One region of the Streptomyces sp. GD-15H genome, then DNA from elsewhere that is predicted to be linked to it. Evidence: riboswitches for the same ligand, from Rfam matches in the RefSeq annotation. Region 1 holds a riboswitch; the other holds the start of a gene.
The links. A riboswitch is a leader RNA that binds a small molecule or an ion and turns the genes downstream of it on or off. The one in region 1 is predicted to bind thiamine pyrophosphate.

Region 1 (7,662 bases):
GTTCCGTTCGTCGACGGCGCCACTCGTGGCCTTTCTCGACCGCACCGACAAGCTGGTACCGCTGGGCCAGGAGGGAGCGCTCGCCGACTTCGACGCTCATCTCGACGACGCGCTGGACCGCATCCTGGCGGAGCAGAGCGCCGGGTAAAGGGTTCCGCCACTCGGGCAGTCGGTGGCGGAACCGTTCACCGTGTTCCGCCACATCGGTGCAGGAACACTTCCGCACCGGTGGACGAGCCGCCCGGATGGGCCGGTTGCCCGGAGGCGGGGCTGCAGCCGGTCATGTGTCGGCAGCAGGATGTCCGGCGCCGCGCCGTGACGGGGTCAGCGCTTCCGGCGCCTGCCCTTCCCACCGCGCGCCGGAGCCGCCCGGACGCCCTCCCCGGGGGTCTGCGCCGCCGCGCGGTCGGCCGAGACCACCAGGGCGGCCAGAGCTGTGGTGACCGGCACCGCGGCCACCAGGCCGATCGAGCCGACCAGCGTGCGCACGATCTCCTCCGCGACCAGCTCGCTGTTGGCGACCGTCCCCAGCACCTGCTCTGCGCGATGGAGAACAGCAGCAGCAACGGCAACGCGGCGCCCGCGTAGGCGAGGACGAGGGTGTTGACCACGGACGCGATGTGGTCGCGGCCGATGCGGATGCCCGCGCGGTACAGCCCCCGCCAGCCCATCGATGGGTTGGCCTCGTGCAACTCCCAGACGGCCGATGTCTGTGTGACCGTCACATCGTCGAGCACACCGAGCGACCCGATGATGACGCCGGCCAGCAGCAGACCGCTCATGTCGATGTCGGGGTACAGGCCGTGGATCAGTCCGGTGTTGTCGTCGGTGTTGCCGGTCAGCGCGGCCCAGTCGATGAAGACCGAGCCCAGAATGCCGATCAGCAGCAACGAGACCAGAGTGCCGAGCACCGCCACGGAGGTGCGTGCCGACAGCCCGTGACAGAGATACAGGGCCTGCAGCATGATGGCGCTCGCCCCCACCACCGCCACGACCAGCGGGTTCGAGCCCTGCAGAATGGCGGGCAGGATGAAGAAGTTCAGCACGAGGAAGCTGACCGCCAGCGCGACCAGTGCCATCACACCGCGCAGCCGCCCGACGGCCACGACGGCGACCGCGAAGATGCCGGCGAGCAGGGTCATGGGGAGACGCCGGTTCACGTCGGCGACCGAGTACTGCAGATCCTTCGGAGCGGAAGGTTCGTAGGCGACCACGACCTCCTGGCCCTCGCTCAGCTGACGGGACTGGTCCGGCTGCACGATCTCGGTGAACGTGCGGCCCTGGTCCTCGCCGCTGTCGACCCGGATCGTCGCTCTCTTGCACGTGCCGTCCGCCTGCTGTTGCGCGGAGGAGCCCTCGGCTGTCGAGGTGTCGCCGGTCGGGACGCCTCCAGAGGCGTTGACGGACGAGCAACTCACCTCGACCACCTTGGTGACCGTGGCCTGCTGCGTCTCCCGGTCGAAACCGACGCCGGTGCGCTCGTGTCCCGGTGCGCCGCCCGGCCACAGCACGACGAGGCCGACCAGCACCGCTGCGGTGAACGGGATGAGGACCGCCGCGATGACCTTGCGCAGGTGCTTCGAGACGGGGGCGGCGGGGCCGTGGCTGTGACTGTGCCCGTGCGAGTGGCCGTGTCCGCCGCCGGAGTCCGGACCGTGATCGTGTCTGTTGTCGCCCGGAGGGGGGCCGCCGTGGCCACCGCCGTTCGGGCCGCGGTCGCGGTCGCCACCGCCCGGGTCCGGACCCCGGCCATGACCGCGGGCTTGTCCCACCCCCTGTCCCTGGCTCGGGTGGCCCGCGCCGGGCCCGGGAGCCCGGCCGGGATGCCCGGACCCGGGGCCTTGCGGCCCGGGATCTCCGCGGCCGGGCAGGTGGCCCTGGGGTGCCGGTGCCGCCGGTGCCTCGCCGGGGCCGCGCCCGTGTCCGAACCAGTCTCCGGAACCGGGGCCGTCTCCCTGGCCGTCTCCACGGCCCGTGCCGTCGCCGACTGCGGGCCCTCTGCCACGGCCGCCGCCGTCTCGAGCGCCGGAGCCGCGGGGTGGTTCGGGCGGTGGGTACGAGGGATGTTGCGTCGAGGTCACCGCCCGATCATCGCAAGAACAACGAGGGCCCTCTGTTCACCGCGCCAGAATGGACGCTAGCGTGGGGGCATCTTTTGTCCACGCGGGAGCTCGGAGCACCGGGCTGAGAGGGCGCTGACCTCCGTCCCAGCGGCGTTTCACATGAAACATCCCTGTTGTCCGAGTGATGTTTCACACGGAACGCCGACCGACGGAAACCGCTGCGTCGACCGCTGAACCTGTTACCGGGTAATGCCGGCGTAGGGAGTAGGTCTCATGACCAACAAGGACGCACGCACGCACGCCTCCACGCAGAGCCCGACGGAGACGTCGGAGCAGGAGGCGGCCGGGAAGTCCATCGGCTGGCACAAGGCGTACGTCGAGGGCACACGCCCCGATCTACGGGTGCCGGTACGTCAGGTGCACCTCACCAACGGCCAGTCGGTCACGCTGTACGACACATCGGGCCCGTACACCGACCCCTTGGTCGACACCGATGTGCGCAGAGGGCTGGTGCCGCTGCGGGAGAACTGGATTGCCGCGCGCGGCGACACCGAGGAGTACGCGGGCCGTCCCGTCCGTCCCGAGGACGACGGGATCAGGCACACCTCGCCGCGCGGCGGCCTGCGCAACCTCGACGCGGTGTTCCCGGGCCGGCCCCGTCAGCCCCGCCGGGGCCGCGCGGGCGGGGCGGTCACGCAGCTGGCGTACGCACGCCGCGGCGAGATCACGCCCGAGATGGAGTACGTGGCCATCCGGGAGAACGTATCGCCGGAGGTCGTCCGTGAGGAGATCGCGGCAGGCCGCGCGGTGCTGCCCGCCAACGTCAACCATCCGGAGATCGAGCCGATGATCATCGGCAAGCGGTTCCTGGTGAAGGTCAACGCCAACATCGGCAACTCCGCGGTGACCTCCTCCATCGAGGAGGAGGTGGAGAAGATGACCTGGGCGACTCGCTGGGGCGCCGACACGGTCATGGATCTGTCCACCGGCCGCAATATCCACACCACCCGGGAGTGGGTGCTGCGCAACTCCCCTGTTCCCATCGGCACCGTGCCGCTCTACCAGGCGCTGGAGAAGGTCGACGGCAGGGCCGAGGAACTGACCTGGGAGATCTACAAGGACACGGTCGTCGAGCAGGCCGAGCAGGGCGTGGACTACATGACGGTTCATGCGGGCGTACGGCTGGCGTACGTGCCGCTCACCGCCAACCGCAAGACGGGCATCGTCTCGCGCGGTGGCTCGATCATGGCGGCGTGGTGTCTGGCGCACCACAAGGAGTCGTTCCTGTACGAGAACTTCGAGGAACTCTGCGAGATCCTCGCGACGTACGACGTCACGTACTCGCTTGGCGACGGGCTCCGGCCGGGGTCGATCGCGGACGCCAACGACCAGGCCCAGTTCGCTGAGTTGCGCACACTCGGGGAACTCAACCGGACCGCGAAGCGTTTGAATGTGCAGACCATGATCGAGGGCCCGGGGCATGTCCCGATGCACAAGATCAAGGAGAACATCGACCTTCAGCAGGAGATCTGCGATGAAGCCCCGTTCTATACGCTCGGCCCGCTGACGACGGACGTCGCGCCCGCGTACGACCACATCACCTCCGGTATCGGTGCCGCCATGATCGCCTGGTGGGGCACCGCCATGCTCTGTTACGTCACGCCCAAGGAGCATCTCGGCCTGCCCGACCGTGACGACGTCAAGACCGGCGTCATCACCTACAAGATTGCCGCACATGCCGCCGACCTCGCCAAGGGACACCCGGGTGCGCAGGAGTGGGACGACGCACTGTCCGACGCGCGCTTCGAGTTCCGGTGGGAGGACCAGTTCAACCTCGCCCTCGACCCGGACACGGCAAGGGAGTTCCACGACGAGACCCTTCCGGCAGAGCCCGCCAAGACCGCGCACTTCTGCTCGATGTGCGGGCCGAAGTTCTGCTCCATGAAGATCAGCCAGAGCATCACGGAGCGGTTCGGCGGTGCCTCGCCGCAGGGTGCCTCGGCCGAGGAGATCGCCGAGGGGATGCTGCAGAAGTCGAAGGAGTTCGCGGAGGCGGGCAACCGTGTGTACCTGCCGCTGACGGACTGAACTGACTGAACGGGCGAGGGGCGGGTCGTTCGGGCCCGCCCCTCTCGCCGCTCGTGGGGACGGATCGGCAGACTGGATGCCATGACAGCGCAATCAATGAGCAAGGGGTCCAACCTTCCCGGCGATGCCCCGGTGGTGCGCGTCGAACTCGCTTGGACCGCCGGGGCCGGCGTGCCCGACATCGACGCGTCGGCTCTCCTGCTCACGGAGGCCGGACGGGTGCGGGACGACGGCGACTTCGTCTTCTACAACCAGCCGCGGCACGCCTCCAGCGCCGTGACGCATCTGGGAAAGCGGAGCGCCGTCGGAGCCGCGACCGACACGGTCGAGGTCGACCTGCGCCTGCTGGAGCCGGCCGTCGAGCGGATCGCGCTGTGCGCATCATCCGACGGCGGGACCTTCGGCCAGGTGCCGGGGCTGGTGCTCAGGCTGCTCGACGCCGGGGAGGGAACCGAAATCGCCCGGTTCGACATGGTGGCCGGCACGGAGACCGCGTTCATCGGTGGCGAGCTGTACCGACGCCAGGGGAAGTGGAAGTTCCGCGCGGTGGGCCAGGGGTACGCCTCTGGGCTCGCGGGGCTGGCCACTGACTTCGGTATCACCGTGGACGACGCTCCCCGGCGGCCCCCACCGCCGTGCCTCCGGTCGTCGCGCCCCCCGTCACGCCTGCCGCCTCCGCTCCGGTACCTCCCGCTCCGGCTGTTCCACCGGCCGCTCCGCGTCTCACCAAGGGGGAGGAGCGGCTGCCCGTGGACATGCGCAAGCGGCTGTCGCTGCGCAAGGAGCAGGTGGCCGTCAGTCTGCGCAAGCACGGGGCCGCCGAGATCACCGCGCGCGTCATCCTCGTCCTGGACGCCTCCGGCTCCATGTCACCCCAGTACTCCAAGGGAGTCGTGGCGGACGTCGTCGAGCGCATGGCCGCGGTCGCCGCGCAGTTGGACGACGACGGTGAGATGCAGGCCTGGACGTTCGCCTCGCATCCGGCACGGCTGCCGGACCTGCGGCTGGGCGAGCTTCCCGACTGGCTCCGGCTGCACGTGCGGGTGGGGGAGATGAGCCTCTTCCGGCGAGGGCGGAAGAAGGGCCTGGACCCGAGCCAGGTCGACATGCGGGAGGTCGGCATCCAGAACGAGGAACAGAAGGTCATCGCCGAGGTCCGCTCGTTCGTCGGGAGCAACCCCGCGGCGGCCCCGACGCTCGTGCTGTTCTTCTCCGACGGCGGGGTCTACCGGAACGCCGAGATCGAGCGGGAGCTCCGCGAAGCGGTGGAGGAACCCATCTTCTGGCAGTTCGTGGGGCTCGGACGATCGAACTACGGCGTGCTGGAACGATTCGACACGCTGCCCGGACGCCGCGTCGACAACGTAGGGTTCTTCGCCGTCGACGACATCAGCACCGTGCCGGACCCGGAGTTGTACGACCGTCTGCTGTCCGAGTTCCCGCTGTGGATCACAGCTGCGGGCCGGGCGGGCATTCTTTGACCAGGGACATGCTCTGGCCCGGGCATGCACTGACCCGGACCCGGGCATGCTCCGGCCCGGGCAGGACCGGATCCGGTCATGACCTGACCGGGGTGCCCGGCTCACGCCCCCGTCGCGGAGTCTCTCGAGAGGGCTCCGTCGGGGAGGGAGCGCGCTGGCGACTCGGGTACCCGGGCCGGTACTTCGGCCATTCGACCCCTCCTACTCCGGCTGGTGGTCCGGTCCCCCGAAGTCCGGGCTGCTGTAGTCCGGACTCGAGTAGCTCGGCCGCGGGCCGCGGGTCGGGCCTTCGCCGGGGCTGGTGAATCCCGGCCGGTGGTAGCCGAGGTGCGGGATACGGCTGGTCGGTTCGGACGGTGCCGCGTAGTGCAGTGCGGCCGCCGTGCCGGGATCGGTGAGAGCGTCTCGCAGGAACGGCATGATCCCCCGCTCCAGCAGTGCCTCGTGCCAGGCATCCCTGGCCAGGGCCAAATCCTCGTCGACCTCCACGTACGGCCCGCTCCGGGCCGAGGGCTTGTTGCGCAGCGCGGTGAGGAGCAGGCCCACGGCGGCGACCAGGATGGCGACCGCGGTCACGGCGCCGAACGTCCAGCCCGTGGTGAGCATGGTCCGGGCGAAGGCCGCGCCGGGGTCGAGCATGCGCAGGAGGTAGCCGACGAGCAGGAATATCGCGGCCGCCGTTCCGGCCAGGACGGGTGCCAGAACGGCGACGACGGCGACGGCACCCGCGCCGGCGGTCTCGGCGACCTCTCCCATGGCGGGGGCGAGCCCCGCTGTGCCCGGTTCCGGCTCGGAGGAACCCGACTCGCGCGCGGACGGGATGGCCGACGCCGGTGGCCGGCGCAGTTCCTCGCGGACCTTGATGTAGTTCTGGTACTCGGTCGCCGCGGCCGCCGTGATGATCGCGGTGGCATTGAGCGCCATGGTGCGCAGTTGTTCGGAGTTGAGCCGCTGACCGACAGCGGTCAGTTCCGGGCGGTGTGGTGCGGAGCGCAGCACCTCATCGAGAATCCGCTCGTATTCCTGGCGGTCCTCGGTCAACAGGTGCTGCGGAACGCTGTTCATGTGCATCCCCCGATGCTCCGTAGGGCTTGTGACTCGGCATGCTGACGAGCCGTTGGGCAGAAACGGAGGGGAGCCTGCTACGGATAAGCCGATGGTAGAGCGCTGACGGTGCGCCGTGACAGGGGGTTTACCGAAATTGGCCTCTGCCCGGTGCGGTCCCGGGCCGGCGGCACCCGGCCCGGCGCCGGTTCACTTGGCGAGTGGCAACTGCTGGACCAGCAGTTTTCCGGCCATCGTCACGCCGCCGTCCATGGCGATGGCCAGTCCCTCGGCGTAGACGTGCGGACCTTCGACGACGGGACCGTTGTCGTCCTCGCCGTCCTCGGAGCCGACTTCGCCCAGCAGGTACGGAATGGGGCTGTGGCCGTGGACGACCTGGGTGCCACCGTACGTATTCAGCAGGGAGCGCACCGCTTCGGCGCCGCCCTCGTCGCGGAAGGAGAACCGCTTGGTGAACTTGCGGAACAGGTCCCAGACCTCGTCGGCGTCGTTGCGGGTGATCGTCTCGCGGACGGTGTCGTTGACCTCTTCGATGGAGTGGCCGTAGTCGAGGTAGGCGGTGGTGTCGGAATGCAGCAGGAGATAGTCGTCGACGGCCTCGACGGCGTCCAGACGGGCCATCCACTGCAGGTGGTGGTCCTGGAGCCGGTCCATGTCGGTTTTCTGCCCGCCGTTGAGAAGCCAGGCCGCCTGGAAGGTGGCGGTGCCCGCGCCGGAGTTGACGGGGGTGTCGCCGAACCGTTTGGCGCCGAGCAGCAGCAGTTCGTGATTGCCCATCAGGGCCTTGCAGTAGCCGCCGGCCGCGGCGGCCTCGGCGGACAGCCGCATCACGAGGTCGATGACACCGATGCCGTCCGGTCCCCGGTCGGTGAAGTCGCCGAGGAACCACAGCCGTGCGGGGCCGGCGCACCACTGGCCCGCGGAGTTGATGAGGCCCTGCTCCTGGAGGGCGGCCACCAACTCGT
Region 2 (7,662 bases), 2.0 Mb from region 1:
CTCGCCGCCGTAGGTGCCGCCTGCGTACTGGTCCTGGCCGTAGCCCTGCTGGCCGTACTGCTGCGGGTCGGCGTAACCGGTGTCGTACGAGGCGTCGCCGTAGCTCGAGTTGCCGATGTACGGGTCGGAGTAGGCGGCGTACTGCCGCTGCGGGCCCGTGGTGTCGTAGGCGGCCTGCTGCTGGCCGTAACCGGAGTAGTCGTAGGCGTGGTTCTGGTCGGTGGCGTAGTCCTGGTCGTGGCTCTGGGCGGTCGCCGCGTACTGGTCCTGGCCCGGGGTGCCGTACCCGTTTTCGCCGTAGACGCCGTACGAGCCGGTGTCGTCGGGCATGGGCTGCGGCTCGTAGACGGCGGTGGTCTCGGCGGCCGTCGGCTGCTCGGTGCGCGCCGGCGTGAACACGTCGTCGCGGTCGTAGTCGTCCGCGGCGTAGGCGTTCCGGTCGGTGCGGTAGTCGGCGGCCTCGTCGCCGTAGCCGCCCCCGTGGCCATGGCCGTAGCCGTCGTCGGTGGCCTCCAGGTCGGAGACCTCCAGGGTCGGTTCCTGCCGCCCGCGGTCACCTCGGCCGCCCTTGACGGCGGCCAGCACCGGGGCGTTGACCACCCAGCCGGCCGCGAAGCCGCGGCGGAACGACAGGGTGACGTAGGTCTGGCCGATCGCGAAGGCCGCGGCGCCCAGTCCGATGACGAGGACGGCCTGGAGCAGCACACCGAGCACCACACCCAGGAAGCCGGCGAAGGCGAGCAGCCGCCAGCGCAGGCGTGCCTTGTACTGCAGCAGCACCTCGCCGAGCAGCCACAACGCGACAACGCCGAATGCGATGTAGAGGACCGTCCAGCCCATGTACGCCCCTCTCCCAGCGGCCGCTACGCAGTGTGTCGTACACCGGTGCGACCGGTCTGGGCCTGCAGTGGGTGATGCAGGCCCAGGTTCTCGTAGATTTCCAGCGTCGCCGTGGAGTTGTTGAGCGTGATGAAGTGCAGTCCGGGCACTCCCTCGGCCAGCAGCCGCGCGCAGAACTCCGTGGCGAACTCGATACCGATGGAGCGTACCGCCGCCGGATCGTCCGCCGCTGCGAGGATCCGCTCTTTCAGGGCATCCGGGAACGACGCGTTACTGAGCTGCGGCAACCTCTCCAACATCTTCACACTGGTCACCGGCATGACCTCGGGAATCACCGGTGTCTCGCAACCCGCCGCGTCGACTCGGTCACGCAGGCGCAGGTACGACTCGGGGTGGAAGAACATCTGGGTGATCGCGTAGTCGGCGCCCGCCCGGCACTTGTCGACGAAGTGCGCGACGTCCGTGTCCCACTCGGTCGACCTGGGGTGCATCTCCGGGAAGGCGGCGACGCCGACACAGAAGTCGCCCGACTCCTTGATGAGCCGGACGAGTTCGGCGGCGTAGGTCAGCCCCTTCGGGTGCGGGATCCAGTCGGCCATCGGGTCGCCGGGCGGGTCGCCCCGCACGGCGAGCATGTTGCGGATGCCGGCGTCGGCGTACTGGCCGATGATGTTGCGCAGTTCGGCGACGGAGTGGTTGACCGCGGTGAGGTGGGCGACCGGGGTGAGCGTGGTGTCTCCGGCGATCTGTTCGGTGGCCTTCACGGTGCCCGCGCGGGTGGACCCGCCGGCGCCGTAGGTCACGGAGACGAAGCTGGGAGCCACGGCCTCGACCCTGCGGAGCGCGTTCCACAGGTTCCGTTCGCCCTTCTCCGTTTTCGGGGCCCAGAACTCGAAGGAGTACGTCGTCTCTCCGGCGGCGAGCATGTCGCGCACGGTGCGCGCGTGATCAGTCCTGGTGGATGCAGTTCCAAGGGCCATATGGGCAGGTTAGCCAGGGGGCGCCGGTCCCCCAACCGGATGCGGGGGATTTGCCGGAATTGCCGACTTGTTGTCCACCCCTTGGGACGCACTGCGCCGAGCGGGGGCCCGGGGCGCCGGGGCGGGTCCGGAGTCGGTCAGTGGCGGGTGCCCGGGGGCGCCTGTCGCAGCCGCTTCGCGAACTCGGACGCCGCCGCGCCCGGGTCGTCCGCCTCGGTGACGGCCCGTACGACGACGACCCGGCGGGCACCGGCCTCCAGTACCTCGTCGAGGTTGCCGAGGTCGATGCCGCCGATGGCGAACCAGGGGCGCTCGGTGCCGAGGGCGGCGGCGTACCGGACCAGGCCGAGGCCGGGGGCGTGGCGGCCGGGCTTGGTGGGGGTGGGCCAGCAGGGGCCGGTGCAGAAGTAGTCCACGCCCTCCTGCACGGCCGCCGCGGCGGCCTCGGACTCGGCGTGCGTGGAGCGGCCGATCAGGACGTCCTCGCCAAGGACGGCTCGGGCCGCGGGCACGGGGAGGTCGCCCTGGCCGAGGTGCAGTACGTCGGCGCCGGCGGCGTGGGCGACGTCCGCACGGTCGTTCACCGCGAGCAGCTTGCCGTGCCGGGCACAGGCGTCCGCGAGGACCGCCAGGTGCTCCAGCTCCTCCCCGGCCTCCATGCCCTTGTCCCTCAGCTGCACGATGTCGACGCCACCGGCCAGGACCGCGTCCAGGAACTCCGCGAGATCGCCCTGCCGCTTGCGGGCGTCGGTGCAGAGATAGACCAGGGCGTCGGAGAGCCGGGCGCGCGCGGTGGTGCCTGCGGCAGTAACTGACATGCGGGTGTCCCCCCGTGTGTCGGTGGCGGCCGGACCGGGGCGGACCCGGGACCGGGTGGAGCGCGGCCCACGACGGCGCCGGCACGGGGTGCCGGACGGTCGCGGGTCCGGGCCCGGCACCCTGGGACAGCGGCGCCGGGCGACGGTTCAGAACCGGATGCGGGTCCCGTCCCGATGCGGGTACGGGTCCGGGTGTCTCGTCGTGGGGTCAGACGGCGAGCGCCTGGGCGCGGCGCTTCACCTCCGTGCCACGGTTCTCGCTCAGCGCCTGCGCGGGCGTGCCCGGCAGGCTCTCGTCAGGGGTGAAGAGCCATTCCAGCATCTCTTCGTCCGTGAAGCCGTCGTCCCGCAGGAGCGTCAGGGTCCCGGAGAGGCCCTTGACAACCTTGTCCTCGTCGATGAAGGCGGCGGGGACGTGCAGTGCGCGGTTCTCACCTCGGCGTACGGCGATGAGCTGGCCCTCCTTGACCAGCTGCCGGACGCGCGTCACCTCGACGCCGAGCATCTCGGCGATGTCGGGCAGGGTGAGCCAGGCGGGGACGAGAGCATCGATCTTTGCGTCAATCTCGGTCACGGGACAAGCGTGCCATCTGGCACCGACAGTCGGAAGCCGAGCCCCTCCACCTGGGGCCCGTCCGGCGGATCACCCTGGACGGACGTGTCGGCCCGAGGGGCCGGGATTCACCCCTTCGCCGACTTCAGCGGCCTCGCCGGGTCGGCCAGCAGTTCCGCGTCCATCACCGTGCCCGCCTCGATCAGCCGGCGTCCCTGGGCCAGGTCGCGGGGGCGGCCCACCGCCAGCAGCGCGACCAGCCGGGAGTCGCGGAGCCAGCAGACCGTCCAGGCCGGCCCGTCGGCGTCCCCGCGCCACACCGTCCGGTCGGCGTCCGCGTGATGTCCGGCGTACTGGACGAAGCGCCCGAACTGCTCGGACCAGAAGTACGGCACCGGGTCGTACACCGCCGGGGGTTCGCCGGTGGCCGCCCCGAGGATGTTCGCCGCGACCGTGCGCGGGCCCTGCAGGGCGTTGTCCCAGTGGTGCACCAGCAGGCGTTCGCCGTACCGCCCCGAGGGGAAGGACGCGCAGTCGCCGACCGCGTACACGTCCGGCACGGAGGTCATCAGGTGCGGGTCGGCGACCACGTCACCGCGCTCGCCGAGCTCGACTCCGGAGCCGGCCAGCCAGGCGGTGGCGGGACGGGCCCCGATCCCGACGACGACGGCGCCCGCGGGCAGTCGCGAGCCGTCGTCCAGCACCACCGCGCCGGGCTCGACGCGCTCCACGCGCGCGTGCGTCCGCAGCGCCACTCCGGCGTCGCCGTACCAGGCGGTCATCGGGGCGGCCACCTCGGCGGGCAGTGCCTCGGCCAGCGGCCGGCCGGCGGCCTCCACGACGGTGACCGCGCAGCCCGCCTCGCGCGCCGCCGTGGCGAACTCCGCGCCGATCCAGCCGGCGCCGACGACCACGATGTCCTGCCGGCGCGCGAGCACCGGCCGCAACCGTTCGACGTCGTCCAGGGTGCGCAGTAGGTGGACGCCCGGAACCCCGTCCGCACCCGGCAGCCGGACCGGTTCGGCGCCGGTCGCGACAACCAGGACGTCGTAGGGGACCGGCCCGGCCTCCGTGTCCAGTTCGTGGTCGGCGGGGCGCAGCCCAAGCACCTCGCAGCCGAGCCGCAGCTCGATGCCGAGCGCCTCGAAGTCGACGTCGAAGGCGGAGTCCTCCGCCTTGCCGAGCAGCACCGCCTTGGACAGGGGCGGCCGGTCGTACGGCTGGTGGGGTTCGGCGCCGATCAGCGTCACGGTGCCGGTGAATCCCTGCTCCCGGAGGGCGACGGCGGTCTGCACACCGGCCATTCCGGCCCCCGTCACCACCACGCGCCGTGGCTCGGACGGTCCCCGTTCCTGCGTCTGCTCGCTCACCTGATCACCATAGACACCTGACCATCGGTCAGTCAGTCCCCGGGGCCCATGAGCTGCTCCACCACGCTGGTCCCGCTGCCCGGCTGCGACTCCCACTCCCAGTTCTCCTCCAGCCGCAGCCGCCCGTCGGGCAGCTCCACGACCGTCGACACACAGTGCCCCGAGGACGTGCTGCCGTCCCGCTTGAGCTGCACGTATCGGAAGTCCAGCCGGTCTTCCTCGCGGGTGCCCACCAGGTACCCGCGTACGACGTCACCGCCCGCGTACTCGGCCCGGATCGCGCCGTCCTGCTCGTGGTAGGCGAACCGGGTGCGGGTGCCGACCTGGCCCGGCGCCTGGTCGGCGACGGGGGCGAGGACGAGACCGTCGAGCGAACCGGCCATGCGAAGGCTCCCTACACGTTCGTTGATACGCGGGCTAGGGTGGCCAACGTAAGACACTCGCGGGAGCCCGGACGCACCGGGCTGAGAGGGAGGCTGCGGCCTCCGACCGTATGAACCTGATCCGGGTCATGCCGGCGAAGGGAGGGGCTGGACGCCCATGCCGCCCACACACACCTCGCAGCGCCCCCCGATGTCCTCGTCGTCGGGGGCGGCATCATCGGTCTGGTCACGGCCTGGCGGTCCGCGCAGCGCGGGCTGGCCACGACCGTGCTGGACCCCGAGCCGGGCGGTGGCGCCGCCCAGGTGGCCGCCGGGATGCTGGCCGCCGTCACGGAACTGCACTACGGAGAGCAGGCTCTGCTCGGTCTGAACCTCGCCTCCGCGCTCCGCTACCCCGACTTCGCGGCCGAGCTCACCGAGGCCACCGGCCACGACCTCGGCTACCGCAGGTGCGGCACGCTCGCGGTCGCGCTGGACGCCGACGACCGCGCCCATCTGCGCGAACTGCACTCCCTGCAACAGCAGTCGGGGCTCGACGCGCAGTGGCTGTCGGGGCGGGAGTGCCGACGCCTCGAGCCGATGCTCGCACCCGGTGTGCGCGGCGGGCTGCGGGTGGACGGCGACCACCAGATCGACCCCAGGCGACTGGCGGCGGCACTGGTGACCGCCTGCGAGCGGGCGGGCGTGGTCCTGCACCGCGCGTGGGCCGACCGGCTCACCGTCTCCGGGGAGCGGGCCACGGGCGTGGTCACCGCCGACGGCACCGGGCTGGCCGCCGGGCAGGTGGTGCTCGCCGGAGGCAGCCTCAGCGGGCGGCTCGCGGGCATCCCCGCGGACCTGCTGCCTCCCGTACGTCCCGTGAAGGGGCAGGTGGTCCGGCTGGCGATGCCCGACCGGTTCGGTCCGTTCCTGAGCCGTACGGTGCGGGCGGTGGTGCGGGGCAGCCATGTGTACCTGGTGCCGCGTGAGAGCGGGGAGCTGGTGATCGGGGCGACCAGTGAGGAGCAGGGCTGGGACACGACCGTCACCGCGGGCGGGGTGTACGAGCTGCTGCGCGACGCCCACGAACTGGTCCCCGGCATCACCGAGCTGCCGCTCACCGAGACCCGGGCCGGGCTGCGCCCCGGCACCCCCGACAACGCGCCCCTGCTCGGCCCGTCCGGGCTGGCGGGGCTGGTCCTGGCGACCGGGCACTACCGCAACGGTGTGCTGCTCACTCCGGTCACCGGCGACGCCCTGGCGGAGTTCCTGGCCACCGGTGAACTCCCGGCGGAGGCCCGCCCCTTCATCCCCCGGCGGTTCACCACGACCGCCGCCGCACTCACGGAGCAGCCCGTATGAACACTCCTGTGAACACTTCGGCGAACACCGCTACGCATGCCCCGGTCATGGTCTCGGTCAACGGAGAGCCTCGCGAGGTGGCTCCCGGCACGGCGCTCGACGCGCTGGTCGGCACGCTGACCGAGGCTCACTCCGGGGTGGCCGCCGCCCTCAACGAAACGGTCGTCCCGCGCGCGCAGTGGCCGCTCACGCCCCTCGCCGGGGGGATCGGGTGGAAGTCCTGACCGCCGTGCAGGGAGGCTGATCATGGCCGACGATCCGTTCGTCCTCGGCGGTACGTCCTTCACGTCCCGTCTGATCATGGGCACCGGCGGGGCGCCCAGCCTCGAGGTGCTGGAGCGGGCGTTGGTGGCGTCCGGGACCGAGCTGACGACCGTCGCGATGCGGCGGGTGAACCCCTCGGTGCACGGCTCCGTACTCTCGGTACTGGACAGGCTGGACATCCGGGTGCTGCCGAACACGGCCGGCTGTTTCACCGCGGGGGAGGCGGTGCTCACCGCCCGTCTCGCGCGGGAGGCGCTCGGCACCGACCTGGTCAAGCTGGAGGTCATCGCCGACGAGCGCACCCTGCTGCCGGACCCCATCGAACTGCTGGAGGCGGCCGAGACCCTGGTCGACGACGGGTTCACGGTGCTGCCGTACACCAACGACGATCCGGTGCTGGCGCGGAAGCTGGAGGACGCCGGCTGTGCGGCGATCATGCCGCTCGGGTCGCCGATCGGGTCGGGGCTCGGCATCCGCAACCCGCACAACTTCGAGCTGATCACGCAGCACGCGCGCGTGCCGGTGATCCTGGACGCGGGCGCCGGTACGGCGTCGGACGCGGCGCTGGCGATGGAGCTGGGGTGCGCGGGTGTGATGCTCGCCTCGGCGGTGACCCGGGCGCAGGAGCCGGTACTGATGGCCGTCGCCATGCGGAGCGCGGTCGAGGCGGGACGGCTGGCCCGGCGGGCGGGGCGGATTCCACGACGGCACTTCGCCGAGGCGTCTTCTCCTGCGGAGGGCCTTGCCGTGCTGGATCCGGAGCGGCCGGCGTTCTGAGAGGTCCTCCCACCTGCGCACCATCCGTTTCCAGCCGGTCGAGAGGCGGGGGCTCCTCATGGGGGCCGAGCACCGTCGGCGGCCGCGGAGCGTCCCTCCGTGGGTTGCGTCACAGGTCGGCTGCAGTCGCGCCCCGGTCCGGACCGATCCGGTCGGCGCCGTCGGCGGCTCCTCGTAGACTCCCCTGCGTGGACACGACCCTTCAGGACCCTCTGGTCGGGCAGCTGCTCGACGGCCGGTATCGCGTCGAGGCGCGTATCGCGGTCGGCGGGATGGCCACGGTCTACCGGGCCGTGGACACCCGTCTGGACCGCGTGCTCGCGCTCAAGGTGATGC

Region 2: it holds a riboswitch for thiamine pyrophosphate, as region 1 does, so the genes downstream of both, thiO (glycine oxidase ThiO) here and thiC (phosphomethylpyrimidine synthase ThiC) in region 1, are expected to answer to the same signal.

The regions. Positions count from the first base shown of each region.
Region 1 is NZ_CP149447.1:4,397,725-4,405,386, forward strand. It holds gene WJ438_RS20700 (SsgA family sporulation/cell division regulator) at 1-148, shown strand, start outside; partial or broken gene WJ438_RS20705 (YibE/F family protein) at 325-1,772, opposite strand; TPP riboswitch at 2,154-2,344, shown strand; gene thiC (phosphomethylpyrimidine synthase ThiC) at 2,337-4,151, shown strand; partial or broken gene WJ438_RS20715 (VWA domain-containing protein) at 4,233-5,632, shown strand; gene WJ438_RS20720 (hypothetical protein) at 5,834-6,703, opposite strand; gene WJ438_RS20725 (metallophosphoesterase) at 6,887-7,662, opposite strand, start outside.
Region 2 is NZ_CP149447.1:6,352,511-6,360,172, reverse strand. It holds gene WJ438_RS30035 (hypothetical protein) at 1-840, opposite strand, end outside; gene metF (methylenetetrahydrofolate reductase [NAD(P)H]) at 864-1,820, opposite strand; gene thiE (thiamine phosphate synthase) at 1,958-2,638, opposite strand; gene WJ438_RS30020 (Rv2175c family DNA-binding protein) at 2,847-3,212, opposite strand; gene WJ438_RS30015 (NAD(P)/FAD-dependent oxidoreductase) at 3,320-4,561, opposite strand; gene WJ438_RS30010 (hypothetical protein) at 4,594-4,944, opposite strand; TPP riboswitch at 4,994-5,104, shown strand; gene thiO (glycine oxidase ThiO) at 5,092-6,285, shown strand; partial or broken gene thiS (sulfur carrier protein ThiS) at 6,282-6,529, shown strand; gene WJ438_RS29995 (thiazole synthase) at 6,532-7,326, shown strand; gene pknB (Stk1 family PASTA domain-containing Ser/Thr kinase) at 7,515-7,662, shown strand, end outside.